Candidatus Kuenenia stuttgartiensis: one gene and its partner. The protein of the gene in region 1 interacts with the protein of each later gene in a pairwise test. Links are inferred from orthologs where the notes say so. Each region holds a gene or a part of one and is shown in the gene's direction. Other genes may lie near its edges.

Region 1 (16,153 bases):
GGGGTTTTCAGAAAACATGGTGATTAACATTTCTTATTGTATTTTAATAGTAGCGGCAATGTTAACTTTCTGTTGTTCATTATTTGCTGCCGTTCCTCAAATATCAGGCGGAGGTTCTCGCAGCCTTGTTTTGAAACCAGATGGTACCGTTTGGGCGTGGGGGGGGAACCATGCCGGACAATTAGGCGATGGTACTACCAATCCCCGGAAATTTGCCATACAGGTGAAAGGACTGGAGGATGTAGTTTCTATTGCTGCCGGATGGGAGCATAATCTTGCCGTTAAATCAGATGGAACAGTCTGGGCATGGGGAAATAACCGATTTGGACAATTAGGCGACGGCACGAACGAAAACCGCAACACGCCGGTAAAAGTGAAAACCATAAAAGATGTTACTGAGATTGATGCCGGATTCTACCATAGTATTGCTTTGCAATCAGACGGAACAGTTTGGGTATGGGGCAATAACGAGTTAGACCAGCTAGGCGATGGAACAAAATCGGATGCATATAAGCCCATGCAAGTACAGGGACTTAACAATGTTGTTGCTGTTTCTGGCGGCAATCATCACAATCTTGTGCTAAAGGCGGATGGAACAATATGGGGTTGGGGCGCCAATGGATATGGACAGTTGGGGGATGGTACTATGACGGAAAGTTCTATCCCTACTCCGGTTTATGATTTCAATGGGGCAGTTTTTATTGCAAGCGGGAACAATTACAATGTAGCCGTGAAAGCTGATGGCAGTATTTGGGGATGGGGCATGAATACCTATGGTCAACTGGGAAACGGAACACAAACAAATAGCAAGATTCCAATTCGTATTAATGGGCTTAATAATAGTGTTTCAATTGCAACCGGTGGCTATCATGCTCTCATTTTGCAACAGGATGGCACTGTGCTGTCAATGGGATACAACAGGACAGGGCAGCTTGGGACAGGCGCTACTTCCAATTATCAATATACTACATTAAAGGTGCATGGACTCAGCGATGTTGTTTCAATAGCGGCAGGATATTATCACAGTCTCGCTTTAAAGAAAGACGGAACGATTTGGGCATGGGGAAATAACGAATATGGCCAATTGGGAGATGGTACGCTCAATTACAAAAAACTTCCCATTCTCTCACAGATCAAATTGGATCAAACCATTACGCCTGCCCCAAAGGAAGATAGCGCATCTGCAAACACTCCAATTCCCACCCTCGTGAAATAGTTACAGTATTAATAGGCGGCTACCCGATGTATTTAGTCGACAGAACTATTATTAAATATTGTCCATTTTAACGTAAAAATTGTCAAAATAAACACTTGACAAATATCAGGATTAAATGTATAAGCATTACGAAATGGGCGATTTCTTCAAAAGCATGCCAGTAAATATCTTAGAGACAAATTACGTTTTTTTATTCTAATAATCTCGTTTTAAGGGTGGAATTTGTTTTTTTAAGATAATACAGTAACTATAAGGTTTAGCATTATTTAAGCTTCATCCTGTTAGATGTTTGTGTCCTGTAGAAAAATGTGAAAGTTTCGTTTTTTATATTTTGTGTTTTAGAAACTTAATAGAGGAGAAATCCGGGGTGGACTCATTCAAAAAATACATTGCAGAATTTTTAGGCACTTTTACGCTTGTTTTTATTGCCGCTGGCGCAATTTGTACAGATTATTACCTGCGGAAAGCAGGAGGGGACGGTATTGGGGTTTTAGGGATTTCCATTGCTTATGGGTTGGCAATTGTCTCTATAACATATGCACTGAGCTATATTTCAGGCGCACATATTAACCCTGCCGTTACAATAGCATGTTGGATCACCAGAAGGATGAATCCGAATCTGGCTATAAAGTACATTGCAGCACAGATTGCCGGCGCTGCGTTGGCTGGTTTTGTCCTTAAGATTTTATTTCCTGAAGCAATATATACGGTTCATCTGGGAGCAAGCATGTTAGGGGACGGGATTTCTGTAATGCAGGGACTCGTTATGGAGTTTATCGTTAGCTTTCTGCTCGTTCTTACAGTCTTTGGGACGGCAATTGATAAAAGGTCTTTTGGTAGTTTTTCCGGATTAACTATCGGGCTTGTTGTGTTGTTCGGCGTCCTTATTGGCAGCCCGATTAGCAGCGGAGCAATGAACCCGGCAAGGGCATTTGGGCCAGCTATCGCGTCCTGGCAGTTTGCAAACCATTATGTTTGGTGGGTAGGTCCTGTTTTAGGCGGTGTGGCCGCCGCTTTTTTCTACGATGCTGTGTTCGCCGAAAAAGAAAAAAAGATGAAGGCAGCAAAGAAAACGACGATTCCTGCTTTCCGCCGAAAGAGAAGACGGTAATGTAGCAGCATACGGATTGCAAAACCCCCTTCTTTCCAGTTGCAACAAAAAATCGTTTTAAAATGTATTTTGTGTTTCCCTTTTACCTAACGAACAAACTGAGATTTTAACGGAGACACCACGAACGATCAATCCTGCATATAGGGACAGCATCCCTAATCTCAGAACTCCTGATCTGGTGGAATTTGATTTGATACCAAATTATATACAAGGCGCAGATTTGTGCCTGGGAATAATGTTTCGGAACTATTAAGTACATCGCATAATTGTTGAACATATCTGTTGTTCCTTGGGTTTGTCATGTTATGAATCGTTATCCTTAAGACGCCATTCTTTTCATCCGGCATTATATCTGCATCTGTCATAAAAATTTGACGTACCAGTGATCTTGCTTCATCTTTTTTAGAAATATATTCCTGCAATGTATTTGCCATTGCCGTCTCTGCCCGATAAGCAATCATTTTGATTGTGTCTACGAATTGCTTTCCGCTCTTCTTTAAATCCTGAAATTTCTTATCTTCCGGGAGTTTTGAAAACTCTATATGTTTCTCCGTATTCTTTTTTGTCGCCTTGAGTTGTTCAATCTCTTTCTCCAGCGTATCTATCGATTCTCTTATTGTTGCTTTCTCCTGTACATACTTCCGGATATCGGGTTCTTCTCCTTCTGCTTTTAATACCAATGCCCCATATTTTACCCGCTGCCTGTTTAACAGTGTAGTTTTGGTTTTTATCTGACTTTCCAATTCCCTGTAACGGGGATTCACCACCTTTGTCGTCTCACTTATTGCCTCCTGTTCGTACTCGATAAGTCTGTCTATACCATAATGTTCCATCATATATTTAAGAAAGTTCTCCTGAGACCATCTGGAGAACATTCTTGCTGCCAGTACCTCAGCGTTATTCATAAAATCAGTGGTTATTATCGATGTCTGATGACCTGTATCGGTCAATTTGCGTATCTCGCGCACCCAAAGGTCTTGCTTCCGGAAATACACTCCTCGTTCCGCCAGTTTCATCTTTACCACTTCGCCATTGTTAAGAACCACCTCTTTCTCTATAAATTCTGATTCCGGCCAAACATCATTTACATACTTTTTGTAGGTATAACACGCTATGCGTTTCTCCCACATTTCTTTGAAAAACTCAGGACTGTAACCCTCACGGTCAAATACTACACCAAAGCGATAGAGATGACGATTGGCTTTTAATTCTTCCCCGGTAGGCTGCTTTGGTATGTCTCGGAGCAACCGGGGTATGATCTGTTCTCTCATTACCGAAAGCAAGCCGGGATTTACCGCTTTGCTTACCACGAAAAATGGCTTACCTACTGCATCATTTACCCAATAGTCGGTTAAACCCCTTAAACATAGCTTTTGCCTCGATACATACCGCTTCGGTAACGGTGTCTTGCTTCCGCTATATACCCGTACATGGCCGTCCACGTAAAGGATCCCGGCCAATTCCGGATCCTCTTCCATCCAGTATTTTGATAACTCTTTGCTCCACTGCTCAGGTTCGCCATGGTTTGTTATATATTTCACTTTTTTGCGCAGTGTTCGTATTTCAGGTATACGGTCTAACCCGATTGCCTTGCCCAATTCCCCAGCTTCACAATAGCGAATTGCCTCCAGTGATTTGATCCTTAAGAGGGCTGCAAACGACAGTAGCAGCAGAAACGATTGTAATCCATAGTACCCTTTGGGAAATGAGAGATAGTTGTTTGCATACTTTAGCAAACCATTTAATAATAATGCCGGCAGTGCAAACAATACCCCTGCCGATTTGACGTCCTGATCGGGAACAAATGCCGGAACTGCCTCATTAAGCCCACCTAATGCGGCTTCTACACGTTCTTGTTCCCGTGTACATCCAAGACCCATACCAGCACGACTATCGGTTACGGCACGCTCACTTTTGTTTCTTTGCTCCGGAGCGCTTTCTGCCGTTTTTTTTTCTCTAACTGACCGCTTTGGATTGCCTTGTGAATCGTACTTGATTTGATATTGAACTTCTTACCTGTTTCTGAAACACTCTGCCCTCTTTCCAGGCACTTTTGCACCTTCGCTTTTACCTCTGGCGTAAGCACATGGGCTGACCTTGTTCGCGCTGACTGACGGAAAAATCCCTTAGGCCCATGTTCTCTTAGCCGCTTTACACTACGCTTAACACTTATTGCCGAAACACCGAAGGCCTTCACTATTTGTTGTTGCTTGACATTACCGCCGACTACTAATTGACTGGTGATGAACCGAAATGATTCCAGGTCGTCTTCCTCATGACTAAACACAGGAAGTCTTCCGTGAAAATAATATATCTTGCTACCTATTTTCTCAAAACCTACCTGATTATTTATCAGTTTGCAGTCAGGGGAAAATAGGGGTAATACTAACTGTGGCATGAGTACCCTCCCTTTCTCCGAAAAAAAGGGATCATATCATTTTCCACCCACGTATGGCAATGCCTTCTCTCTATATACACCTATCTCTACACAATTCAATAGCTTACATACTTTTTGACTAAAAAGGCACTTCCTGGGTTCTGAATCTGAAGAATCAATTCAATAAACTTGACTATAGAACTACAGTTGCAAAACATACCAACAAACCGCCCACATCACCTTAGATTAGGCTGGGGTTTTAAAAGGCAAAAATCCCACGGCATTCATTTTTATCCACATTTATTTTCACACTTTTGACATATAGTCAAACAAATAAGGTTTTCGAAAAATTTACACCTCCCGTCCCTTCTATAAAGAGGGAATTAAGGGGCGTGCTTGTATAGTATGCTTAGTCAAATAAATCTGTTTTTTAGAAAGCCATTTTATTGCCAAATTCCTAAAATCATATTTGTTTGGCTATATTCCATTTTTTCCCTTAGAATATAGTCAAACAAATCAGGTTTTCGAAATTTGCTCGCCAATAATTTGAAAATTTTCAGTTAAAAGAGTAGACAATTCATCTGTATACTCGTTAATATTTTTGAAAAAACTTAAACATTTGTTTTTAAACTTCTCATAAGTATCATAATACTTGTTATACAATATTTTTTTGCGAAAGAATTTCCATAATCTTTCAATGAGATTTAAATTGGGCGAATAGGAAGGGAGAAATTTGATCTTTATTCTCGAATTTGCAAGGTATTCTTTGACCAACTTAGACCTGTAATATTTAGCATTATCAGAGATTATGTAAATAGTACCGGCTTGAGCATACCTTGACTCTATTTCATGGAAAAGCTTTATTGTTGATTGAGCATTGATGCTTTCATCTTCCCGGATTGTTACTTCAAAGGTTTCTATGTCAATAGCACCGTTTAAATTTATTCTTTTCCTGCCGGTATTAGAGGGTATTTCCTTCTTTTTGCCTTTCTCTATCCAGCAATATGCAGACGTAGAATTATGCTGTGGATGAACTCCATCCATAAAAAGTATCTTATCTCCAGGGGCTTTCTCTTCTTTGAGTTGTTTGTAGTTTTCGATAAATTCTTTTTGTTTTTCAGGGTTTTGCTTTGCCTGGAACTATTGTAGTTTTCTTGTAAGTAAAGCCTAATCTATCGAGGGTATGTACCATTCCTTCGGGTGTATAGATTTTATTGAATGTCTGTTTTACATATTCAACAATTTCTTTTGCCGCACTATAGTTGTTTTTCCTGATATGATCTTTTAATTGTTCTTCTTGTTCGCAGGTGAGTTTTGGCACACAGCCAATATAATTGTCAGATAAAAGCCCGTCAAAACCTTTATCTTTGTATAGTTTTTCGTAATTCCTGATTGTTTGATCGTCTAACAAGAGCGCCTCTGCTACTTTTTCATAACTCCATCCTGAATCAAGAAGAAGTATAGCTTTGATTCGGTCGGCATGACGTCTATGAGGCTCTTTCTTATGTGCTTTTTTAAATTCTATTCGGGTTTTTTCACTGAGAAATGGATTCATGCAGAATTTAATACTCTAGAAACAATTCAAATGCAAGAAAAAAACAGATTTTTATAAAAATAAATGCTTTTTACTATACCACCTGACAATTGTCCTGTTTTTTTCATCAGATTAAAAAAAGTGTAAAAGAATGTCATCGTGCTAAAAAAGCTGCTCACCACCACTATACTACTATTTATTATCGCAGCCTTCGTGTTATTTGTAGCGAAATCACTTCAAAAAACGAGCGGATTCAGACTTATGGGAGGTAGGAGCAAAAGTAGTATAACGATAACAAAGGAAGAAATATATTTATGGGAAAATTATAAAAATGGCAAACTCTCCGGTGTAATTGGGAAAGCGCATCACGGGGAAAAAATTGTGTTTATCAATAGAATGGAAAAGGCGGCTTTTGTAAAAACCGCAAAAGGGCAGGTAGGCTGGGTGTATACACGCAATATTAAAGAGTCCCCTAATAGCGGTATCTTTACAATCTCCACAAAATAATCCAACCAGCATAAAAACATCTTTCCGGTCTATCATTGTGGTGGACATTCTCCCATAAGTGCAAGATAATAAATACACCTTTATTAATAGGAATTTTAAAAATTACTCGTTAGGAAGAGGGACAAGGGGAATGATTCGTTGATTCATTTTTACATACTCCTTAACCATTTAGCGGATGTTCACCCCTGCCAAAACGCATAAGTGCTTAATAAATAGTTTGTTAAGGCTGTATTTTTAATAAATATGTAGTCACTAATATATTGTTATTATACGACAATATACTTGACGGATAATGGTTGTTATCTGTACAATGGTGGACATGCATATTGTAGAGAACAAGTCAAAATCCGGTAAAAAAATCTATCGATCTACCCTTCTGCGGGAATCGTACCGTGAGGATGGGAAGGTCAAGAAACGCACCATTGCGAATCTGTCGAATTGCACTCCCCTGGAGATTGAAGCGATAAGACTTGCACTCGCACATAAAGACGATCTCTGTGCATTGGGCGCATTGTCAGAATCGGTGAAACTCCATGAGGGTTTGTCTGTGGGAGCAGCGTGGAGCGTGTACCAAGTGGCAAAGGAATTAGGGATAGAAGAGGCATTGGGAAAGGACTTTGAAGGAAAGCTGGCGCTTTGGCAAGTAATGGCAAGGGTAATAGGCCAGGGGTCAAGACTGTCTGCAGTAAGGTTGGCGCAGATACATGCTGCGGGTGACGTCCTGGATATGAAGCGTGGGTTTGACGAGAACAATCTGTACGATAATTTGTCATGGTTGTCAGAGAATCAGGCAAAGATAGAGCGAAAGCTGTTTGAGTTAAGACGAGGAGGCAATAAGCCGAAGTTGTTTTTGTATGACGTGACGAGCAGTTATTTAGAGGGGAAGTCGAATCATTTTGGTGAGTACGGGTATAATCGTGACGGCAAAAAGAGGAAAAAACAGATAGTGATCGGTATGCTTTGTGATGAATCCGGGGAGCCGGTATCAACAGAAGTATTTAGGGGCAACACCCAGGATCCGAAGACCTTTGAATCTCAGGTAAAGAAGGTATTAGAGCGGTTTGGATGCAAAGATGTAACGATTGTAGGAGATCGTGGGATGATCAAGACGGTGCAAATCGAAAGTTTACCGGAAGGGTTTCATTACATAACGGCGATAACTAAGCCGCAGATAGAGTCGTTGATAAATAAAGGGATACTGCAATTAGGATTGTTCGAAGAAAAGCTCTGCGAGATAAAGGATGATGAGGTTCGATATATTCTGAGGCGCAATCCGGTAAGGGCGGAAGAGATGTCAAAGACCCGTGTATCAAAATTACAGAGTATAGAGAAATACATCGTGAAGAAGAACAGTTATCTGAAGGAACATCCTAAGTCGTCAGTATCGAAGGCCCTGGAAACAACAAGGGAAAGGCTAACGAGATTGAAACTTGATGGGTGGTTGCAGATAAAAGAAGAGGATAGGACGCTAAAGATAGAGAGAGCTGAGGAAGCATTAAAGGAGGCATCATACCTTGATGGTTGTTACGCAATCAAGACTGATCTTGAGGAGAACGAGGCGGATACCAATCTGGTACATGAACGATACAAGGATTTAACGGAAGTGGAGAAGGCGTTTCGGGACTGTAAGACGGTGAATTTGGAGGTTCGTCCGGTGTATGTAAGAAAGGAGGATAGTACACGGGGACATGTGTTTGTGGTAATGCTTGCGTACATGATAATTCGAAGGCTGCGCAGAGCGTGGAAGAATTTTGACTTGACGGTAGAGGAAGGTCTCGCACAATTGACGACCATTTGTTCGATGGAAGTAACAATCAAAGGCCAAAAAGCTAGTTGCCAGAAGATCCCGCGTCCGCGGCAACAATCACATGAATTATTAGAGGCATTACAGATAAAGTTGCCAGAAGTATTGCCAAGCCGGAACATACGGGTAGTCACTAGAAAAAAGCTTGCTGTTCGGCGTAAAAGTCAATAAATATAAGGCTTTTACGGCACTTTTGTTTTTTGACTTGGGGTGAACATCCGATTTAACCACGTAACAAATATGTTGCAATATTATTTTAAACGGTAAATAAGAAATCCTCCTGGAACGGCAATGTCCTTTACCTGAGCCGTCATGTTGTAAAACGGTTGCTGTATAAAATGTGCCAGATAATCTTTGTCTGTGTTATAAAAAACAAAAAGGGCGGTTTTGGGCATTTGCCCTTTGTAGGTTATCTGCCCGTATAGCTTTTCTTTCTCCGGGGTATTTCCTCCGCCTCCCAATATGACGGGCCAAAGCAGTTTTATCCTGTGTCTTTGATCTTCCGGAGTTAAATAGTAGAAGGTAAATACGTTAATATTGGAAATAAAAATGTATTCTGCATCTGACTGAAGCAGTGCTTCTGTGATCTGGCGGTGATCGTAATAATCCCATGTATTGTCGGTTTTACCGCCCACATAAATAGAAGGTTCTATTACGCCGTTTGAACGGCTGTTTGGAATATAATAATTTGTAGCCAACAATATCAAATTTATTAAAATCACAATACCTCCCAAAACACGCCACATCCCTCTATTAGCGTTTGTCTTGCAAAACCCTAAGAAAACAGGTAATACCCATGCGATAATCAGCCATATGCGCGAACCGACAGAACCGAATGGCGTAATTTGCCATATACCGGCAAAGTTAATGGCAATAAAGGTAATGATACCCCAAAACATCTTCTTTTCTGTTTTATCATGTTTTGAAATAAGGAATATTGTTGCGAAGATCGCTAATATTGCCGGGATTCCCCATACGAAGGGAAGGATGCTCCCCCCTGAAAACCGCGCGTAAAGTCCGTCTCCCGATAGGGTATAGAGAAGATTTAAGAGAGCGGTTTTCAATGAAGCCGGCGGAATGGAAGGTTTTTGGGGAAATAAGTCCATTCCCAGCGCAAGCATTGAAACAAACCGTGGTATCAGCCCAATTGAAAACCCGATAAGGCAAAACATACCATGGATTAAAAAACACCGCAGTCCGGGCCACATGAATAGTGCATAGCAAATGACGAGAGAAACTGCGCTTGGGAGAAAAATTACGTGATTCCAGATTCCAAACGACAGAACAAAACCGGCGAGTATCCATCCTGTTATCCGGACGTATTTTTTTGCGTTATTACAGAGTTTTACGTATATCCAAATTGTTCCGAAAAAGAAAAAGGGATTAAGCACAAAGACTTCTCCGCAAAGCCGTGAAAGCATGACAACGGGCGGGAAGGTGAGAAGAAGTCCGGCTGTCCATCGCGCCCGGTTAATGCAATGTTGCCGTGTAATATCAAAAATTGCAATAATGGTTATGAGGGTAAAGACGGGACCCAGACACCGCAGACTCCATACAGAATTCCCAAAAAACCATACGCAAACAGCAAGCATGTATGAATGTACCGGAGATGTATAATTGTTGAAAATACCGGTGAGAGGCCGCACTCCTTCAAGAATCATTTCCGCTAAGAGGCCAAATATCGCTTCGTCTCTGTGGATACCGACAATGTCATCCAGTCCCCAGAACAGGATGGCGATTCCTCCAAAAAAGCCAATAAAATACCAATATATTTTTTTAGCAATCAAGGCTATTTGTATGCAGGTGTAAAATAGTTAAACGGTTCAATTATTGTAACTTCTCAACTTATTGATAGTACCTTATCTGTAATTTCTTTGCATTTTTTTGCAAAATATTTAATGGTGAAATCCGAAATGCTAAATACGAAACAAACTCTAATGACAAAGCATAAAATTCAAAACAAATCCCAAAATACCCAACAATACGAAGCACGAAATACGAAAGATGCGCTTGTTTAGCATTTCAAATCATTTTGTCATTAGAATTTGTTTCGGATTTCGTGCTTCGTACTTGTTTAGTTCTGGCTATGCCAGCTTAGGTGTGAACATGAGCATTCATCTGCTTATGTAATGAATGTGGGGATCACGCGAGGCCGTTAAGAATTTTTATGCCCTTTTCGATGGTTTCTTCTGTAGCGGCGTAAGAAATGCGGAAATGTGTGTGGCGTTCAGAAAATACGCTGCCCGGAATGATTAACAGATTGTTCTTGATGGCGGCCATAACAAATTCTTCATCGGTCCCCCAGGGAACCTGCGGGAAGAAGTAAAAAGCCCCTTCGGGTTTTATGATCCGGAACTTGTCTTTCAGCCCTTCGTACATCATGTCCCTTTTCTTCCTGTAATCCGCAATATATTTGCTCAGATCAAATCCCCATGACCGGAACACTGCGTATTGTGAAAAGGAAGGGGCGCATACAAAGGTGTATTGCTGAAGTTTTATCATTTCCTTTATGATCGTTTCCGGACCTGCTGCGTAACCCAAACGCCACCCGGTCATGGCAAAGGATTTGGAGAATCCGTCAAGTATAAGCGTTTTATTATAATACTTTCCTATACTCTCAAATTCGTTGTTATAGTCGTAGTCATGATATATCTCGTCGGAAATTACCAGCAGGTCATGTTTTTTTGCCAGTTCTGCGATATCTTTTAACTCCTGCGGCGTATTCATCACCCCTGTGGGATTGGCAGGACTGTTTATGACGATTATTTTGGTTTTTTTTGTGATATGCGGCTCAATACGTTCCGCGGATAATTTGAAGTCGGGATATGTATCAACAAACACTGATTTTCCGCTGCAAAAATTCACCATGTGTTTGTAAATAACAAAAGCGGGGTCAGGAATTATTACCTCGTCTTCATGATCTACCAGCGTCATAATCGCTAAGGTTAATGCGCCTGAAACTCCTGAAGTGACCATAATATCTTCCGCAGTCACCTCTCTATCTTTTTTAAGGCGGTCCATCAGCACATTGCGAAGTTCTGGTATACCTTGCGTCAATGTGTATTTGTTTGCGCCTTCATTTATGGACTTAATCGCTTCTTCTTTGATCTCTCCGGGAACATCAAAGTCCGGCTGGCCTATGCTGAGGTTTACCGGACTTTTCATTTTTTGTGCAAGGTCAAAGACCTTTCTGATGCCGGAGGAGTCTATATTAGACATCCTGCTGGCAATCATTTTTTCGCCTTTCCTGCCTTTTCTGCCTTTCCTGCTTTTCCTGCTTCTGCCGGTTCAACTTTCTTTGGGGCCTTGCCTTTTCGCTTTAGTTTTTCCACTTTTACCTTGGGGAGACCAAAAACAGATGTATCCTGATCCCAGCGATTCTCTGCCTTAAGTATTGCGATACGTTCCACCTTTCTATACACATTTCTCGGCCTCGAAAGTTTCCCTTTTGGTTTTAAACTCTTATCAATGCTCATACTTCTCCTCCTTATTTTATCTCATACGTACGGGATAGCATCCCGAAAACTGTTTTTTATTTTGATATTCGAAATTGGCAACGTCCCTTTGGGTTTTCGTTAAGTCGGCGCTATTCAAATCGTCAAATTCTCCCACACAAACAAAAAGCTCTTTTCCCGTGTTGACAACAAAAGAGCTATAACCTAATGATTCCTGCAACATACCTGCTATTTCTTTGGCGCGTTGCACATTTGCCTTTGAATTTTTATAGGAAATCACGCGTATCGTCCACCGGTCCTTTATTATTGCATTATCCTGGATAACGAGTTTCGCATCGCTGCCTGATTTCTTTTCAACTTTCGAAGCAGTATCCTTTGCCGTCTTCTCTTTCGGTGCGTCAATGTGTTTTAACTGACCAATACCGCCAGGTTGAGTTTTCTTCGGCTCTATTGTTTCCAGCCACTCTTCCGCCTGGTTGGTTATTCCCTTATTGTACCCCGCCTTGTGTCCCACAAAGAAACAGGCAACGGAGAGAAAAGTAGCCGCAATGGCGCCAATGATGAGCGTTTCCTGCCGCAATACCACCTCGTCTTTACGTAGCACCACTTCATCTCTCAAAGGAGCAGGCGGCGTAGCAATTGTTTGCTTTGAAGGAATGGGTTCTGGCGTAATAGGGCCATGCGTTGCATGCCTTTTCTCCGTCTTTTTTTCAATCGAAAGTGCTTCCGTACTTGTATTTTTAATCCATTGTAAAGGGTCAGATGTTCCTGATTTTCCCCTCATTTCTGAAGAAGCGGATGCAGGTGGTGGATTCGTGGTTAAGCCTTTAGATTCCGGCTTTTCATTCTGCGTAACCGGAGTTCCAACTTCTTGCGGCGGTGTTGTTTCTGCAGCCTCTGCATTTGGTTGCAATTCTTCTTTTTGAACACCGTCTTTTTCCTGAGGTTTTTTAAACAACTCAAAGAAAACTTTAGAATCACTTCCTTTAACCATAATTCATCACCCCTTTATGCGGGATCTCTAAGAAAATATGTGGTTAATTACCACATCATTAAAATGAAAAAGTGATTCAATTACGCAGGTTTTTCCCCGAACGACCATCAACACAGTAAATAATTAAACGCCGCAAACCCTGACTTCCTTTATGAAAAACAGCATACATTTTTCAACGTTATTGTTTTGTTGTCTGAAAGGAGGCGGTTTTTACCGTAAAATTATTATCGGATTAAGTTTAACGATAATACATAACGTTAGCGTTAAAAAACACGTTTTAGCGAGTTTATAAAAAATGCAGAATAAAGTCAAGTGATTCCATCATTATAACAGAATACGTTGACTCTTATATAAAGTTTGTTATACTGGCAGCTTAAAATTCCTTTCATCCGGAAAATTACATCAGGGAGAACCTGGTTTTCCATAAATTTTTCTCTAAATGGTTAAGATAAAAAAGTGTCGTCAACGGTAAAAGAAAAAATAGAACAACTCCGCTGCATTATAAGATATCACGACCATAAGTATTATGTGGAAAATAATCCTGAGATTTCTGATTATGAATATGATCAACTACTCAGGGAGTTACAGAACCTTGAGAGCGCACATCCTGAATTAATAACTCCGGATTCCCCTACCCAAAGGGTCGCAGACCAACCAATCAGTCAGTTTCCCGCCGTGGAACATAAGAAACCAATGCTGAGCATCGATAACACCTATTCAAATGAGGAGTTGAAGGAGTTTGATCAAAGAATAAAACGCATGGCCGGCATCAATGCCAATACAGATATTGAATATGTCGTTGAATTAAAGATTGACGGGATAGCTATTACACTTTGGTATGAAAACGGATTATTTGTACGGGGCGCCACCCGCGGTGATGGTTTCCGGGGGGACGACGTCACTGCAAACCTCAAAACAATCCGGCAGATCCCATTAAAACTTTCCGTATCGGGCGCTCACTATAAAATACCGCCGGTTGTGGAAATAAGGGGAGAAATTTATTTGCCAAATAAAGAGTTCCAGCGGATAAATGAAGAAAGGGAAGAGAAAGGTGAGATTCAGTTCGCAAATCCCAGAAATGCGGCGGCAGGGTCATTAAAGCTTTTAGACCCCCGTATTACCGCGAAAAGGCGACTCAAAATGTTTGCCTATGTTATAGGATATGTTGAAGGAATGGAATTGGAGTCGCACGTACAGTGTCTTGATTTTGTCAAAGCGATAGGGCTTCCGGTAAACCCGTACACGCAATTATGCAAAAATATTGATGAGGTGGTGCGGTATTGCCGCGAATGGGATAAACGACGCGGAATCCTTGACTATATGGTGGACGGAATGGTCATAAAGGTGAATTCCCTTGCTCTTCAGGAGCAATTAGGGGCGACAAGCAAGGCACCCCGCTGGATGATATCATTTAAATTTCAGCCTGAGCAGGCGATAACAAGGATTGAGGAAATTGTTGTTCAGGTAGGGAAAACAGGCACGCTCACGCCTGTAGCCAATCTTACGCCGGTATTGCTGGCGGGTACGACGGTAAGCCGCGCTTCACTTCATAATTTTGACGAAGTAAAGAGAAAAGACGTCAGGGTGGGGGATCATGTTGTTGTACAAAAAGCGGGAGAAATTATTCCGCAAGTCGTAAAAGTACTGGAAGAAAAGCGAAGCGGACGGGAAAAGGTTTTTGTTGAACCTGCCTGCTGTCCTGTATGTAAAGGCCCTGTACACCGGGATAACAGTGAAGTATATTTGCGCTGCCACAACCCGTTGTGCAAGGCGCAGACGAAAAGGCGCATCCAATACTTTGCGGGCAGAGACGCAATGGATATCGAAGGGCTTGGCCCCGCCATTATCGAACAATTGGTGGATAAAGGCCTCGTGGATGATTATTCGGACATTTTTTCCCTACAGTATGATGACCTTGTTAATCTTGAGCGCATGGGGAAAAAATCCTCATCCAATCTTATAAGTGCGATTGAAAATAGCCGTGGACGTGACCTTGACCGTCTGATTTGCGCTTTGGGCATACACAACGTTGGTTTGCACACCGCAGAAGTGTTATCGGATCATTTTGATTCTCTCGGAAAACTGTCAAATGCAACCGCAGATGAACTGGAAAAGATACATGAGATAGGGCCCGTTGTAGCACAAAGCATTGTTGAATTTTTTCAAAACAAACATACGCAGGAAATTATAAAAAAGCTTCTTGCAAAAGGAGTAAACACCGGAAAACTGGCGTCAGATATGCCACGGAAAAGCAGTAAAGTAGCGGGAAAATCTTTTGTAATAACCGGCAAACTGCAAAAATATTCCCGCAGCGATGCGGAAAAACTTATCAAGCGCCTCGGGGGGAGGGTTTCGTCTGCCATGAGCAGGAAGACAAATTATCTCATTGCCGGAGAAGACCCCGGTTCAAAGCTGGACAAGGCGAAAGAACTTGGCGTGGTTATTCTTGACGAAGAAGCATTTTATTTGTTGGTAGGGTAATTCAGCAGCCGGCAAATTGCAGATTGAGGACTGCCGACTGAGGATTGAAGATTGAGGACTGCGGATTGTATAAATTGTTCAATGGTAATAAGGATTTGATAATCTTAATTTCAAAAGGGATAACCTAAATGGAAAAAATGATAAAAAACGCATTAAAACTGGCAAAAGCGGACTACGCTGAGGTTCGTGTCCATGAAGGGGTCAGTACGGGTGTCACTTATGTAGGGAAAGAGCTTGAAGGTATCGGTGAAAAAAGCTCTTTTGGCGGATGCGTAAGGGCGTTAGTAAACGGCGGCTGGGGTTTTGTCGCCTTTAACGATATAGAACATCTTCCGAAATACATTGAAATGGCCTGTGAACAGGCAAAATTCGTTGGGAAGAATAAAAGCCAGCTTTCCCCCATACCCATACTAAACGATCATACAAAGACGACAGTTGTCAATGACCCGGCGGAAATATCCTTGAAAGAAAAACAGTCGCTTTGCGACAAATACAACACGATCATCCTTTCTTCAAAACAAATACAGACGTCCAATGTCCGGTATCTGGATTCACGCGGCACAGTATTTTTCTCCAATACAGAAGGGAGCTTTATAGCGCAGGAAACGATTTTTTGCGGCATCTCTCTGCTCGCTATGGCAAGGGACGGCATGAACGTCCAGCAGGCATATCAT
Region 2 (12,765 bases), 280 kb from region 1 along the record:
AACAACGAAAAACCTCCCTCGATCAATCGATTCAATTGTTCAGCGCCGAGCCGGAATATCACCGAATTTTTGGGCATTCATTTTTCCCCGAACTGGCAACAAAAAGCGGCTGGTCTTGAGTTACAATCACCTCCACACTTAAAAAAGGAGGTGAATTATGAAATCGAAAGACGAAAAATGGGCTTTATTCTGGTGCAATCTTCTGCATCCTGTCATCTTCGGTGAGATTGAGAAGGAGCAGACCAACCTTTTTCTGAAAAAACTCTGCCTTCAGGAGGTCGTATTCCCCAACGGAAAGCGGAAAAGACCCACTATCTCTACCCTCAGGAGAAAACTCAACCGCTACCGCAAAGATGGATTTCAATCTCTTGCAAGAAAGGCGAGGAGCGACCGTGGCGCATCCAGAAGGTTTTCTCCTGAAATTATCGACAAAGCCGTTGAACTCAAAAAAGAACAACCACGCCGCAGCGACGATTGCCTCAACCGCTTTCTTGAGAAATACTATGGGAAAACGATCCCCAAATCCACCCTCTACCGCCATCTCAGACTCGCAGGGGCGACCCGGCTCAAACTCGGCGTCTCACAGCAAAAGGTGCGTATACGCTCTTAGCCGTGAGCATACCCACGACCTCTGGATTGGCGACTTCCAGGAAGGCCCTTTCGTGCTCGTTGACGGCGAGGCGCTTCCCACAAACCTCTGTCTCTTTATCGACTGCTACAGCCGTTATGTGGTCGAAGGACGGTATTATCTCAAACAAACCCTCGATATCCTTATCGATTCTCTCATCAGGGCCTGGACTATCCACGGCTCGCCCAAAGAACTCTACCTCGACAATGCCAAGGTCTACCACTCTGACGCCCTGCGCTCTGCCTGTTACAACCTCGGCATTAAACTCATCCACAGACCACCACGCGACCCTGCTCCCGGCGGACTGGTCGAACGTTTCTTCGGCACCAGCCAGACACAGTTCGAGTCGGAAGTCCGCTCCGGCGACATTATCACCCTTGATGCCATTAACCAGGCCTTCTCCGCTTACCTTGCCGTTGTCTATCACGCAAGAATCCACTCCGAAACCAATCAATCTCCAAAACAACGCTACGACGAGGGGCTTACCGTCATCCGACACGTCGATATGGACGCCGCTCTTGCCTTCTTCATGAAACGCATCCCCAGAACCGTTGACAGAACCTTTGCCGATGTCCGCATTGATAACCGCTTTTACCGTGTTGACCCCAAACTCAGAGGCGATAAAGTAGAAGTCCGTTACGACCCATACGGCGATCTCAAAAAGGTCTTGATCTATTCCGCAAACGGTGAATACCTCGGCTCGGGAAATCTCTACCTGCGCGACCAGGGCGCTGAAACTCCAGCCGCCTCACCTTCAAAACCAAAACATAATTACCTCGACCTTATCACTCAGAAACACAAATCCATTCTCCAGGCTCAGGCCAAAGGCATTGATTACCACCAAATCATCTCCGAACGACCCTGGCCATTCATGGCATTCGTCCAGAAACTCGCACTCCTCATGGGACACAAAGGCTCTCTCTCCGCCTTCAGCTCTCATGAACTCGAATCGCTTAAAAAATGCTACAACCGTATCCCCGCTCTCAACGAATCATTGCTCACGGAGGCATTCCAAAATGCCTCCGTGAAAACCTTACCCTATATCATTCGTGAATTACAAATCGCTTACTCGAAAAAGGAGGTCTCTTAACCATGTTTACTTCTCATTTTTCCATGACTACTCAGCCGTTCTCTGAAAGAATCAACACCAGCCTTATCATGAAAGACGAACGCTTTACCCAGGGGCTTGCACGACTCCAATACCTCTTACACTCAGGCTCTATCGCCGTCCTCTACGGACAGACGGGAGTCGGAAAATCCACACTCCTCAAACTCTTCCTCTCACAAATCCCCCAAAACCTGTTTCTCCCCATCTACCTCCATTTTACCCACCTAAAATCATCCAGCCTTCTCTCCTTAATCGTCTCCCAGCTCGGTGAAATACCAAAACACACCAAAGACCGGCTCTTCCTCCAAATTATGGATAAATCCTTGCGCTCAAATCTCACTCCCATTATCGTTATCGACGAGGCTCATCTCCTGAAAACCGACGCCATCACAGACCTCAGACTCCTTGTCAGCTCTCCGCTTGATTCTTCCACTCATCTCAAAATCATCCTCTCGGGACAGGAACACCTCAAATATATCCTCAAAAGAGACATCCATGCCGACTTCGCACAACGCATCTCGGTACATTACCACATTCATCCCCTTACTAAAACTCAAACCGCTGCATACATAGACTTCCATCTGAAATCTTCCGGCGCATCCGATAAAATCTTTGACTCAGACGTCAAAGACCTGATCCATGAGTTCTCCGCCGGCATCCCAAGGCAAATCAACGCCATTTCCACCGCCTGCCTGATTAACGCTTCCATCAGACAATCACAGAAAATTACCCAGGATATCTTCCATCAGGCTCTTGCTGAAATTCAATCTTTTTAAGGAGGTCTACCATGGCCCGTCTCTTTTCCCCTCAACTCTTGCGCTCATTACGAAACGATATCCCCATCGATCGACTCATCGCTGATGTCCTCTCCATACCTCATAAATACTCCGAAGGCTATTTCCGCTTCCTCTGCCCTCTCTGTTCTGAATTTAATTCCGCCACCAACCCAAATACGAACCTCGCCAGGTGTTTCCGTTGTAAAAAAAACTTTAATACCATCGACATCGTCATGGTAGATTCCAACTCCTCTTTCCCAGATGCTGTCTATCTGCTAAAATCCGTTTTACCTCAATATATTAATTCCACTTAATCTGAGAATTCCAGGTTCATTTATTGTGGGGCTTAGCAATGATGCCTCCTTTAATGCTTCCTCATCTCTCTCTATCTTTAGCGTCCTATCCTCTTCTTTTATCTGCACCCACCCATCAAGTTTCAATCTCGTTAGCCTTTCCCTTGTTGTTTCCAGGGCCTTCGATACTGACGACTTAGGATGTTCCTTCAGATAACTGTTCTTCTTCACGATGTATTTCTCTATACTCTGTAATTTTGATACACGGGTCTTTGACATCTCTTCCGCCCTTACCGGATTGCGCCTCAGAATATATCGAACCTCATCATCCTTTATCTCGCAGAGCTTTTCTTCGAACAATCCTAATTGCAGTATCCCTTTATTTATCAACGACTCTATCTGCGGCTTAGTTATCGCCGTTATGTAATGAAACCCTTCCGGTAAACTTTCGATTTGCACCGTCTTGATCATCCCACGATCTCCTACAATCGTTACATCTTTGCATCCAAACCGCTCTAATACCTTCTTTACCTGAGATTCAAAGGTCTTCGGATCCTGGGTGTTGCCCCTAAATACTTCTGTTGATACCGGCTCCCCGGATTCATCACAAAGCATACCGATCACTATCTGTTTTTTCCTCTTTTTGCCGTCACGATTATACCCGTACTCACCAAAATGATTCGACTTCCCCTCTAAATATAGTCAAACAAATCAGGTTTTCGAAATTTGCTCGCCAATAATTTGAAAATTTTCAGTTAAAAGAGTAGACAATTCATCTGTATACTCGTTAATATTTTTGAAAAAACTTAAACATTTGTTTTTAAACTTCTCATAAGTATCATAATACTTGTTATACAATATTTTTTTGCGAAAGAATTTCCATAATCTTTCAATGAGATTTAAATTGGGTGAATAGGAAGGGAGAAATTTGATCTTTATTCTCGAATTTGCAAGGTATTCTTTGACCAACTTAGACCTGTAATATTTAGCATTATCAGAGATTATGTAAATAGTACCGGCTTGAGCATACCTTGACTCTATTTCATGGAAAAGCTTTATTGTTGATTGAGCATTGATGCTTTCATCTTCCCGGATTGTTACTTCAAAGGTTTCTATGTCAATAGCACCGTTTAAATTTATTCTTTTCCTGCCGGTATTAGAGGGTATTTCCTTCTTTTTGCCTTTCTCTATCCAGCAATATGCAGACGTAGAATTGTGCTGTGGATGAACTCCATCCATAAAAAGTATCTTATAGCCAAACAAATATGATTTTAGAGATTTGGCGATAAAATGGCTTTCTAAAAAACAGATTTATTTGACTAGGCATATTATCAAACACACCCCTAAATCCCCTCTTGATAGCTGGGGATGACCCATATTTTTTGCTGGACACCGTGTTAACCGTATGTTACACTGTGTACATGCTTAGAGTAGGAGGTCGAATATTTTCAGATGATGTAATAAAGCGTTTATCAGAAACTATCCAAAAGGAACCGTGCCTATCGCGTCGTAAACTGTCGCGTCTGGTATGCGAATGGATGGACTGGCGGAATCAAGCGGGCCGTTTGCAAGAGATGAGTTGTCGCAAGGCGTTGTTGGAATTGGATCGTCGTAAAGAGATCAATCTTCCAAAGGTGAACAGGCATTATGCATTTCAAAAAGTCAATAAACCTGCGGAGGCGCCTCCGATTGCGGAAGTGTCATGCGAGCTAGCGGAGTTGGGTGACGTAGAGATTATACGGGTTACAACGAGATTCCATTCGAAACTTTGGCGTAGCATGTTAGAAGCGCATCATTATCTTGGAAGTGGGCCCCTATGCGGGGCGCAACTTCGGTATCTTGTACGCAGTGAATATTACGGATGGATAGGAGGGCTAAGTTATAGTGCCTGTGCCAGACGGGTGGAAAGTCGCGACGAGTGGATAGGATGGACGGAGGAAGCACGTAAGCGGAATCATACGTTTGTTATCAATAACAGTCGGTATTTAATAGCGCCTACGGTAAGAGTAAAATGTTTGGCATCGCATGTATTGGCAAAATGCCAAACACGTTTGGTAGATGATTGGGAAAGAGTGTATAAATATCGTCCTGTACTTTTAGAAACCTATGTGGAACGAGGACGGTTTTCCGGAAGCTGTTATCGGGCAGCTAACTGGAAGTATGTAGGAGGCACGGAAGGTCGAGGACGAAAAGGAACAGGTGCAACGGTCAAAGACGTTTATGTTATGCCGTTGCAAAAGAAATGGCAGGCGGTGTTGTGTTGTTGTGCCGATGGCAAAGTACATGTTCGCCAAAGAGTGGCACAAAAAGAGCCTCGGGATTGGATAGAAGCGGAACTTGGAGGAACAAAATTGGGCGATGCACGATTGACCTCAAGACTTTTAGAAATGACAGGTATGTTTTATGACAAACCTTTGGCAAACATTCCGCAGGCGTGCGGCTCAGTCAGTGCGACTAAGGCTGCATACCGATTCCTTGACAATGAGAATGTAGATTGGAAGGCGATATTGCAAGCTCATTATGAGGCCACGGAAGAGCGTGTGAAGGAGAATAGTTTGGTTTTGGTAGCGCAAGATACTACGACTCTGAATTATAGCACACATCCGAATACGCAGGGGTTAGGGCCGATAGGTACTAAGAGTAAAAAAGTTCGTGGACTGATGGTGCATGATACGATGGCGTTTACTGAAAGTGGCACACCCTTGGGACTTCTGAATGTGCAATGCTGGGCGCGGGACGGAATAGGCAGCAAACATAAACGACACAAGAAGCCTATCGAAGAGAAGGAAAGCTGGAAATGGGTGGAGAGTTACCATGCAGTATCGCAAGTACAGAAACGCTGTCGAAACAAATCTTTGCTGGTGGTTGTGGCAGATCGTGAGGCCGATATTCACGAGGTATTCGCTGAGCAGTATAATACGCCTGATGGCGCTCAGTTGCTGATCCGTGCAGAACGTTCGCGCAATAGAAAGGTTGTTGATGATAAAGAATCATGCGAGTTTTTGTGGACTAAACTGGAACAGCAACCGGCGATGCCTGTTACGCTACGCCCACCTATGCTAAAAAAGAATATGCCTGCGGTCAGGGTGTGGGCGGTGCTGGCGCAGGAAGTCAATCCGCCTATCGGAATTGATGGGTTAGAATGGATGCTGTTAACCACAGTTGCGGTTAAGCAAGAAAAAGATGCTTACGAACGTTTGGAATGGTATGCTCGCCGATGGGGTATTGAGTGTTATCATCGTATTATCAAGAGCGGTTGTCGTGTCGAGGCCCGGCAGTTGGAGAGTGCTCGTCGTCTATGCAACGCTTTGGCCATTGATATGATTATAGCTTGGCGTATCCATTACCTGACTACTTTAGGACAAGAAACACCTGATGTCCCTTGTACTGTCTACTTCAGCGATTCTGAATGGAAAGCATTGACAACTTTTGCGAACAAGGTCAAGGAGCCTCCTGATTTACCTCCAAGCCTCAATGATGCCGTGCGGCTTTTAGGTAAACTTGGCGGTCATCTGGGTCGCCGTGGTGATGGCCATCCCGGAAGTGAAGTACTTTGGCGAGGCATGTCACGTTTGGCTGATATTGAAGTTGCTTACGAACTTTACACCACTTAGCCTTCAGCTCAATTGGCCGTACAACTACGGTGCTCTTGAAATTTGTGGGTAAAGATTAGCTTGATAGAGGGGACTTCTTATCTCCCCCCTAAAAAGAGGGGCCGGGGGTGTGTAAATTTTTCGAAAACCTTATTTGTTTGACTATATCTCCAGGGGCTTTCTCTTCTTTGAGTTGTTTGTAGTTTTCGATAAATTCTTTTTGTTTTTCAGGGTTTGCTTTGCCTGGAACTATTGTGGTTTTCTTGTAAGTAAAGCCTAATCTATCGAGGGTATGTACCATTCCTTCGGGTGTATAGGTCTTATTGAATGTCTGTTTTACATATTCAACAATTTCTTTTGCCGCGCTATAGTTGTTTTTCCTGATATGATCTTTTAATTGTTCTTCTTGTTCGCAAGTGAGTTTTGGCATACAGCCAACATAATTGTCAGATAAAAGCCCGTCGAAACCTTTATCTTTGTATAGTTTTTCGTAATTCCTGATTGTTTGATCGTCTAACAAGAGCGCTTCTGCTACTTCTTCATAACTCCATCCTGAATCAAGAAGAAGTATAGCTTTGATTCGGTCGGCATGACGTCTATGAGGCTCTTTCTTATGTGCTTTTTTAAATTCTATTCGGGTTTTTTCACTGAGAAATGGATTCATGCAGAATTTAATACTCTAGAAACAATTCAAATGCAAGAAAAAAACAGGTTCTTCTAAAAATAAATGCTTTTTGCTATAACTGCTCGTCACGTCATACAAAAACAACTTCGGCTTATTGCCTCCTCGTCTTAACTCAAACAGCTTTCGCTCTATCTTTGCCTGATTCTCTGACAACCATGACAAATTATCGTACAGATTGTTCTCGTCAAACCCACGCTTCATATCCAGGACGTCACCCGCAGCATGTATCTGCGCCAGCCTTACTGCAGACAGTCTTGACCCCTGGCCTATTACCCTTGCCATTACTTGCCAAAGCGCCAGCTTTCCTTCAAAGTCCTTTCCCAATGCCTCTTCTATCCCTAATTCCTTTGCCACTTGGTACACGCTCCACGCTGCTCCCACAGACAAACCCTCATGGAGTTTCACCGATTCTGACAATGCGCCCAATGCACAGAGATCGTCTTTATGTGCGAGTGCAAGTCTTATCGCTTCAATCTCCAGGGGAGTGCAATTCGACAGATTCGCAATGGTGCGTTTCTTGACCTTCCCATCCTCACGGTACGATTCCCGCAGAAGGGTAGATCGATAGATTTTTTTACCGGATTTTGACTTGTTCTCTACAATATGCATGTCCACCATTGTACAGATAACAACCATTATCCGTCAAGTATATTGTCGTATAATAACAATATATTAGTGACTACATATTTATTAAAAATACAGCCTTAACAAACTATGTATTAAGCACTTATGCGTTTTGGCAGGGGTGAACATCCGCTATAAGGCCGCAGGATGGATTTTTTTAGGACATTCAACCGGTTTTGCCAGATCATCACAAGGCTATCTTCTGCACAATAAGCCAAAGATGGTCTTTGTTCGCTCATTGAATGCACAAGTCCAAAAACAACTTAACAACCTTAATCTTACCATACAATTAAGAAAGGAGACAAAGCCTATGAAATTATCTTTAAAAGATGCGGAATTTCTTGACCGTTGATGAAGAGGGATTTCCCAAGCAGAGCAAGGTTTTTGAGGGCAATGTGTCGGAGCCTGGTACCCTAAAAGATATTTTGGATGGATTAAAAAAAGAAGACGGTATGTTTTCAAATGATAGAACGATAGTTATGGACGCAGGGATAGCAACGGAAGAGAACATTGCGCTTATCAGGAAGAGTGGCTATAAATATGTGGTCGTCTCGCGCAAGAAATCTTTTGAAGATACTTTTTGGCCTGAAACGGACGAAGAGAAGATTATGTTATCAGACGGGAAAACAACGTTGGGCATGAAATTAGTCCGTACTGAAGAAGAGGCATTCCTTTTATGCCACAGCGAGGCAAAAGAGGCAAAAGAGGCAAAAGAGAAGTCCATCCTTTCCCTGAAAGAACAAAGGTTTGAAGAGGCGCTCTCGGCAATAAAAGAAGGATTAGAGAAGCCAAAAAGACAGAAAAAATATGATACGATCATAGAGAGGATAGGCCGGTTAAAAGAACGCTACAAGGTGGGCAATTTATATACGATCAAAGTGGAACAGACGGATGGCAAAGCGACCGATATCAAATTTAAGAAAAATGCTCAGGCGCAAGCAAAGGAAGAAGCCATAGGCACGTATGTATTACGGACAAACCGACTTGATCTTAGCGGGGAAGAGATATCAAAGCTCCATAGGTCGTTGAGTACTGTTGAGGAAAGTTTTAAAACAATGAAAGGCAACCTTGGTTTACGGCCAAACTTTCACCACACAGATACCCCAACCATTGCCCACGTGCATGTCACTGTATTGGCCTATCACATACTTGCCGGGATATTAAAAAAGCTAAGAACCGCAGGGGTTCATTATAATTGGAATACGATTCGTAATATCCTTGCCACCCATATAAGGGTAACAACGACCATGAACACAAAGGACGGCTGCGTTATTGACGTCAGAACCTGCACAGCGCCCACGGAAAAGCAGCACACGATTTACAATAAACTACAAATTAAACATACACCATTAGGCAGAAAAAATATAAAATCACCCATGAAAACTCAAAGATGTAGTGCCGAAAAATGAAGGACTAAAGTCGTATCACATTGGCAATAAAAGAGATACGATTTCTGCTTGTCGAAGTTGGGTTAAGAATGACCTTGTGTTTACCGGTGGCGCTGGGACCAAAATTGACAGTGACAATCTCCGAAGGGCACTTGACAGGGCATTGCAGAAGGCGGGTATTAGAGACGTACTCCGCATACATTCCGGCATACCTTTGCGACGCGTTTGGCGCAAAGAGGTGTGGATATTTACAAAATAGCAAAACTGCTGGGATATAAAGATATTCGTATGACACTGCGTTATGCCCATCACTGTCCTGATAGTCTGCGGGATGGTGTTCAGATTTTATGGACTGACTACAATTTGACTACAGTTGAGGAAAAACAAGTAGTATCAAATTCCTGAAAACCATTGAAAATAATGGTGGAGCTGAGGGGATTCGAACCCCTGACCTTTTGAATGCCATTCAAACGCGCTCCCAACTGCGCCACAGCCCCACATAGAATAGGTGATAGTTTTTTTAGATGAAGTGTTGGTAAGTTTCAAATATCGATGAGATAAAAAGCTACCATGATACTTGCTGATTGTCAAGGTTTTTCAACAGAAATCAATGGTCTTTTCAATTGATTACGTATGAAATTCTGTTAGAATCTGAATCTGTTTTGTATCGTTGCGAAAGATGAAGAAAGGCACAGGGCTAGATTTACCCACTTGCGCCTTTTTTTAATGGGGAATACGGTACAGTTGGCAATCTGTAATCTGCAGATTGAGGATTGAGGAGGATAAAAATTATTATAAAAACCTCAACTTATTTAGAAGTTACGTTTGTTTTTATTGTCCTATCTATCCTGTGTATCCCTGTTAAAACTAAAAATTATTACTAATTTTTTTGCAATACCTCGCTTTTAAGGAGTAGCTAATGGCGCAAAGGGAGTACAATTTTACCGGTATTGAAACGAAGTGGCAGGGATACTGGGAAGGCTGCGGCTTATTTTATACGGATGATACAAAGAAAAAGGACAAGTTCTATTGCCTGGTAATGTTTCCGTATCCATCCGGCACATTGCATGTAGGACACGGCAGGAATTATATTATCGGAGACGTTGTCGCCCGGTACAAAATGATGAAGGGATACAATGTGCTTTCTCCCATCGGATGGGATGCTTTCGGGCTGCCTGCTGAAAATGCCGCTATCAAAGGAGGTACGCATCCTGCCGCATGGACGCACAAAAATATAAAAGCCATGAAGCACCAGCTTCACCGATGGGGAGTCGGATATGATTGGGACAGGGAAATTACGTCCTGCAATCCTGATTATTATAAATGGACGCAATGGATTTTTCTGAAACTGTATGAGAATGACCTTGCATATAAAAAGAAGGCGGCGGTGAATTGGTGTCCCTCGTGCAGTACGGTATTGGCCAACGAGCAGGTGGTAGATGGATGCTGCGAACGGTGCGACAGCCCTGTGCGGCAAAGGGATCTGGTGCAGTGGTTCTTTCGTATCAGCGACTATGCCCAGAAGCTTCTTGACGATCTTTCGTTGCTGGAAGGATGGCCGGAGCGGGTAAAAACAATGCAGGCGAACTGGATAGGGAGAAGCGAGGGGGTGCGCATTGATTTCCGGCTGGAAGGTTCGGGAGAGATATTGCCTTGTTTCACCACACGGTCCGATACCCTTTATGGCGTTACTTTTGTCTCTTTGGCGCCGGAACATCCGGTAATTGAGCAACTAGTCATCGGTTCTCAGCGCGAGGGCGAGGTGATGGCGTTTGTTGAAAGAGCGAGAAACCAGGGGATGGTGGAACGTACGGCGGAAGATGCCGTAAAAGAGGGGATTTTTACCGGAATGTATGTTATCAATCCGGTTAATAATACAAAAGTACCCCTGTGGGTAGGAAATTATGTGCTCATGGAATATGGTACGGGCGCTGTCATGGGCGTACCTGCGCATGACCAGCGGGATTTCCTTTTTGCAAAAAAATATCATTTGCCGGTTAAGGCCGTTATTCAACCGGAAGGGGAATCATTTGACGCCGAAGCGATGAAAGAGGCCTTTACCTGTGAAGGCGTTCTGGTTAATTCTGAGGCATTTAACGGCATGCCCAATACGAGGGCAATGGTTGCGATTGCTGAGCATCTTGAAACGAAGGGGCTTGGGAAAAGGACGGTGACGTACCGGTTGCGCGACTGGCTAATATCGAGGCAGCGTTATTGGGGAACGCCTATTCCTATTATATATTGCGAGACGTGCGGAACGGTTCCTGTTCCGGAATCACAGCTTCCTGTACTTCTCCCGGAAGAAATCGAGTTTCTGCCACAAGGCATGAACCCCCTGGCAAAGATTGATTTGTTTGTCAACACGACTTGCCCTAAATGTGCAGCGCCTGCAAAGCGCGAGGTTGATACGATGGATACTTTTGTTGATTCGAGCTGGTATTTCCTCCGATACCTTTCTCCTAAGGATAATAATCAGCCTTTCGATAAAAAAAAGGTAAATGTGTGGCTGCCGGTGGATCAGTATATTGGCGGTGTGGAACACGCCATTTTGCATCTTTTATATTCACGGTTTATTACGAAGGCTCTTTATGATCTTGATTTCATCGGATGTAAAGAACCGTTTCACCATCTCTTTACACAGGGGATGATTATTAAGAATGGCGCGAAGATGTCGAAGTCAAAGGGGAATGTGGTAAGCCCTGATGTACTTATCGAAAAGTATGGCGCGGATACCCAGCGTCTTTACACCCTTTTTATAGGGCCGCCGCAGAAAGATGCAGAATGGAACGACCGGGGTGTGCCAGGAGCGCACCGGTTTCTGAACCGGCTCTGGCAAAAGGTTATAGAATTTGAAGAGAGTTATGCAAAGGTTGGGCGCACACAAATTGACATGCAAAAACTTCCCCCGAAGGCAAAGGCAATTTACCGTCAAACGAATCAGACGATTAAAAAGATTACGGATGATTTAGACACTTCGTGGCATTTTAACACGGCGATTGCCTCGATTATGGAATTACTAAATAATATTGATTCATTTAAGGTTGTTGCGCCTCGCAATACGGAAGAAGAATTGGAGTTCCGGGTTTTTAGGTATTCTATGGAAACGATTCTATTGCTCATGGCCCCGTTTGTTCCTCATATTTGTGAAGAATTATGGGAGGCGATGGGGCATAAACCCAGTATCTTCAATAATAAATGGCCAGAATACGACAAGGATGCGATTCAGGAAGAAGAGGTTGAGATTGTTATTCAGGTCAATAGTAAGGTAAGAAGCCACATTTCTGTACCGGTGGATATCAGCGATGAAAATTTAAAAGAACGTGTAATGATAGACGAAAGTGTTATTTTATGCATGAAAGGAAAGACAGAGGTCAAGACCATTATTATTCCCAAAAAACTGGTGAATATTGTGGTGAAATAGGAAGTAGTTGTTGATACCGTGGATTCCTGAATGTAGCGCGAAGTACAACTTCGCTCTATCTCAAAAAAAACGCCGAAGGCTTAACTCCATTCTCGTTCTCAAGTAGCGGCAAGGCATGCCTTGTCGCTACTCGGGGGCACACATGTCCTGGAAGCTCCTGCTTCCATTTAATAAGAAATATTGGGATCAAAAGACGCTTTCAAATATTTTGTAACGGTGTTCCGATCTTTTTTAATATTCAAAACGTAG

Evidence for each region.
Region 2: the proteins of ligA (region 1) and leuS interact in binary tests that used the Escherichia coli proteins (3 or more experiments, as listed by UniProt). The link is inferred for Candidatus Kuenenia stuttgartiensis from one-to-one orthologs.

What each region holds. Positions count from the first base shown.
Region 1 is NZ_LT934425.1:3,055,521-3,071,673, forward strand. Bases 13,073-15,966 are described here. They hold ligA (NAD-dependent DNA ligase LigA), read left to right. Parts: upstream 13,073-13,454; coding sequence 13,455-15,479; downstream 15,480-15,966. Other genes in these bases: KSMBR1_RS14325 (TldD/PmbA family protein), read left to right, coding at 15,608-15,966. Also shown: KSMBR1_RS14265 (RCC1 domain-containing protein), read left to right, coding at 1-1,216; KSMBR1_RS14270 (MIP family channel protein), read left to right, coding at 1,584-2,327; KSMBR1_RS14275 (putative transposase), read right to left, coding at 2,489-4,207; KSMBR1_RS14280 (COG3415 family protein), read right to left, coding at 4,225-4,725; KSMBR1_RS22070 (IS630 family transposase), read right to left, coding at 5,221-5,805; KSMBR1_RS22075 (helix-turn-helix domain-containing protein), read right to left, coding at 5,822-6,259; KSMBR1_RS14290 (SH3 domain-containing protein), read left to right, coding at 6,500-6,745; KSMBR1_RS14295 (IS1634 family transposase), read left to right, coding at 7,065-8,720; KSMBR1_RS14300 (ArnT family glycosyltransferase), read right to left, coding at 8,801-10,336; KSMBR1_RS14305 (pyridoxal phosphate-dependent aminotransferase), read right to left, coding at 10,692-11,783; KSMBR1_RS14310 (small basic protein), read right to left, coding at 11,780-12,025; KSMBR1_RS14315 (hypothetical protein), read right to left, coding at 12,042-12,998; more of KSMBR1_RS14325, read left to right, coding at 15,967-16,153. UniProt on the Escherichia coli protein: DNA ligase that catalyzes the formation of phosphodiester linkages between 5'-phosphoryl and 3'-hydroxyl groups in double-stranded DNA using NAD as a coenzyme and as the energy source for the reaction.
Region 2 is NZ_LT934425.1:3,338,646-3,351,410, forward strand. What follows is about bases 9,681-12,765. They hold leuS (leucine--tRNA ligase), read left to right. Parts: upstream 9,681-10,014; coding sequence 10,015-12,516; downstream 12,517-12,765. Outside these bases: KSMBR1_RS21180 (hypothetical protein), read left to right, coding at 1-119; KSMBR1_RS23590 (helix-turn-helix domain-containing protein), read left to right, coding at 158-610; KSMBR1_RS15590 (Mu transposase C-terminal domain-containing protein), read left to right, coding at 663-1,718; KSMBR1_RS15595 (ExeA family protein), read left to right, coding at 1,721-2,512; KSMBR1_RS23595 (CHC2 zinc finger domain-containing protein), read left to right, coding at 2,524-2,826; KSMBR1_RS15610 (IS630 family transposase), read right to left, coding at 3,517-4,044; KSMBR1_RS15615 (IS4 family transposase), read left to right, coding at 4,227-6,419; KSMBR1_RS15620 (helix-turn-helix domain-containing protein), read right to left, coding at 6,508-7,062; KSMBR1_RS15625 (hypothetical protein), read right to left, coding at 7,078-7,719; KSMBR1_RS15630 (hypothetical protein), read left to right, coding at 7,829-8,059; KSMBR1_RS21670 (hypothetical protein), read left to right, coding at 9,103-9,354; KSMBR1_RS23600 (hypothetical protein), read left to right, coding at 9,336-9,500.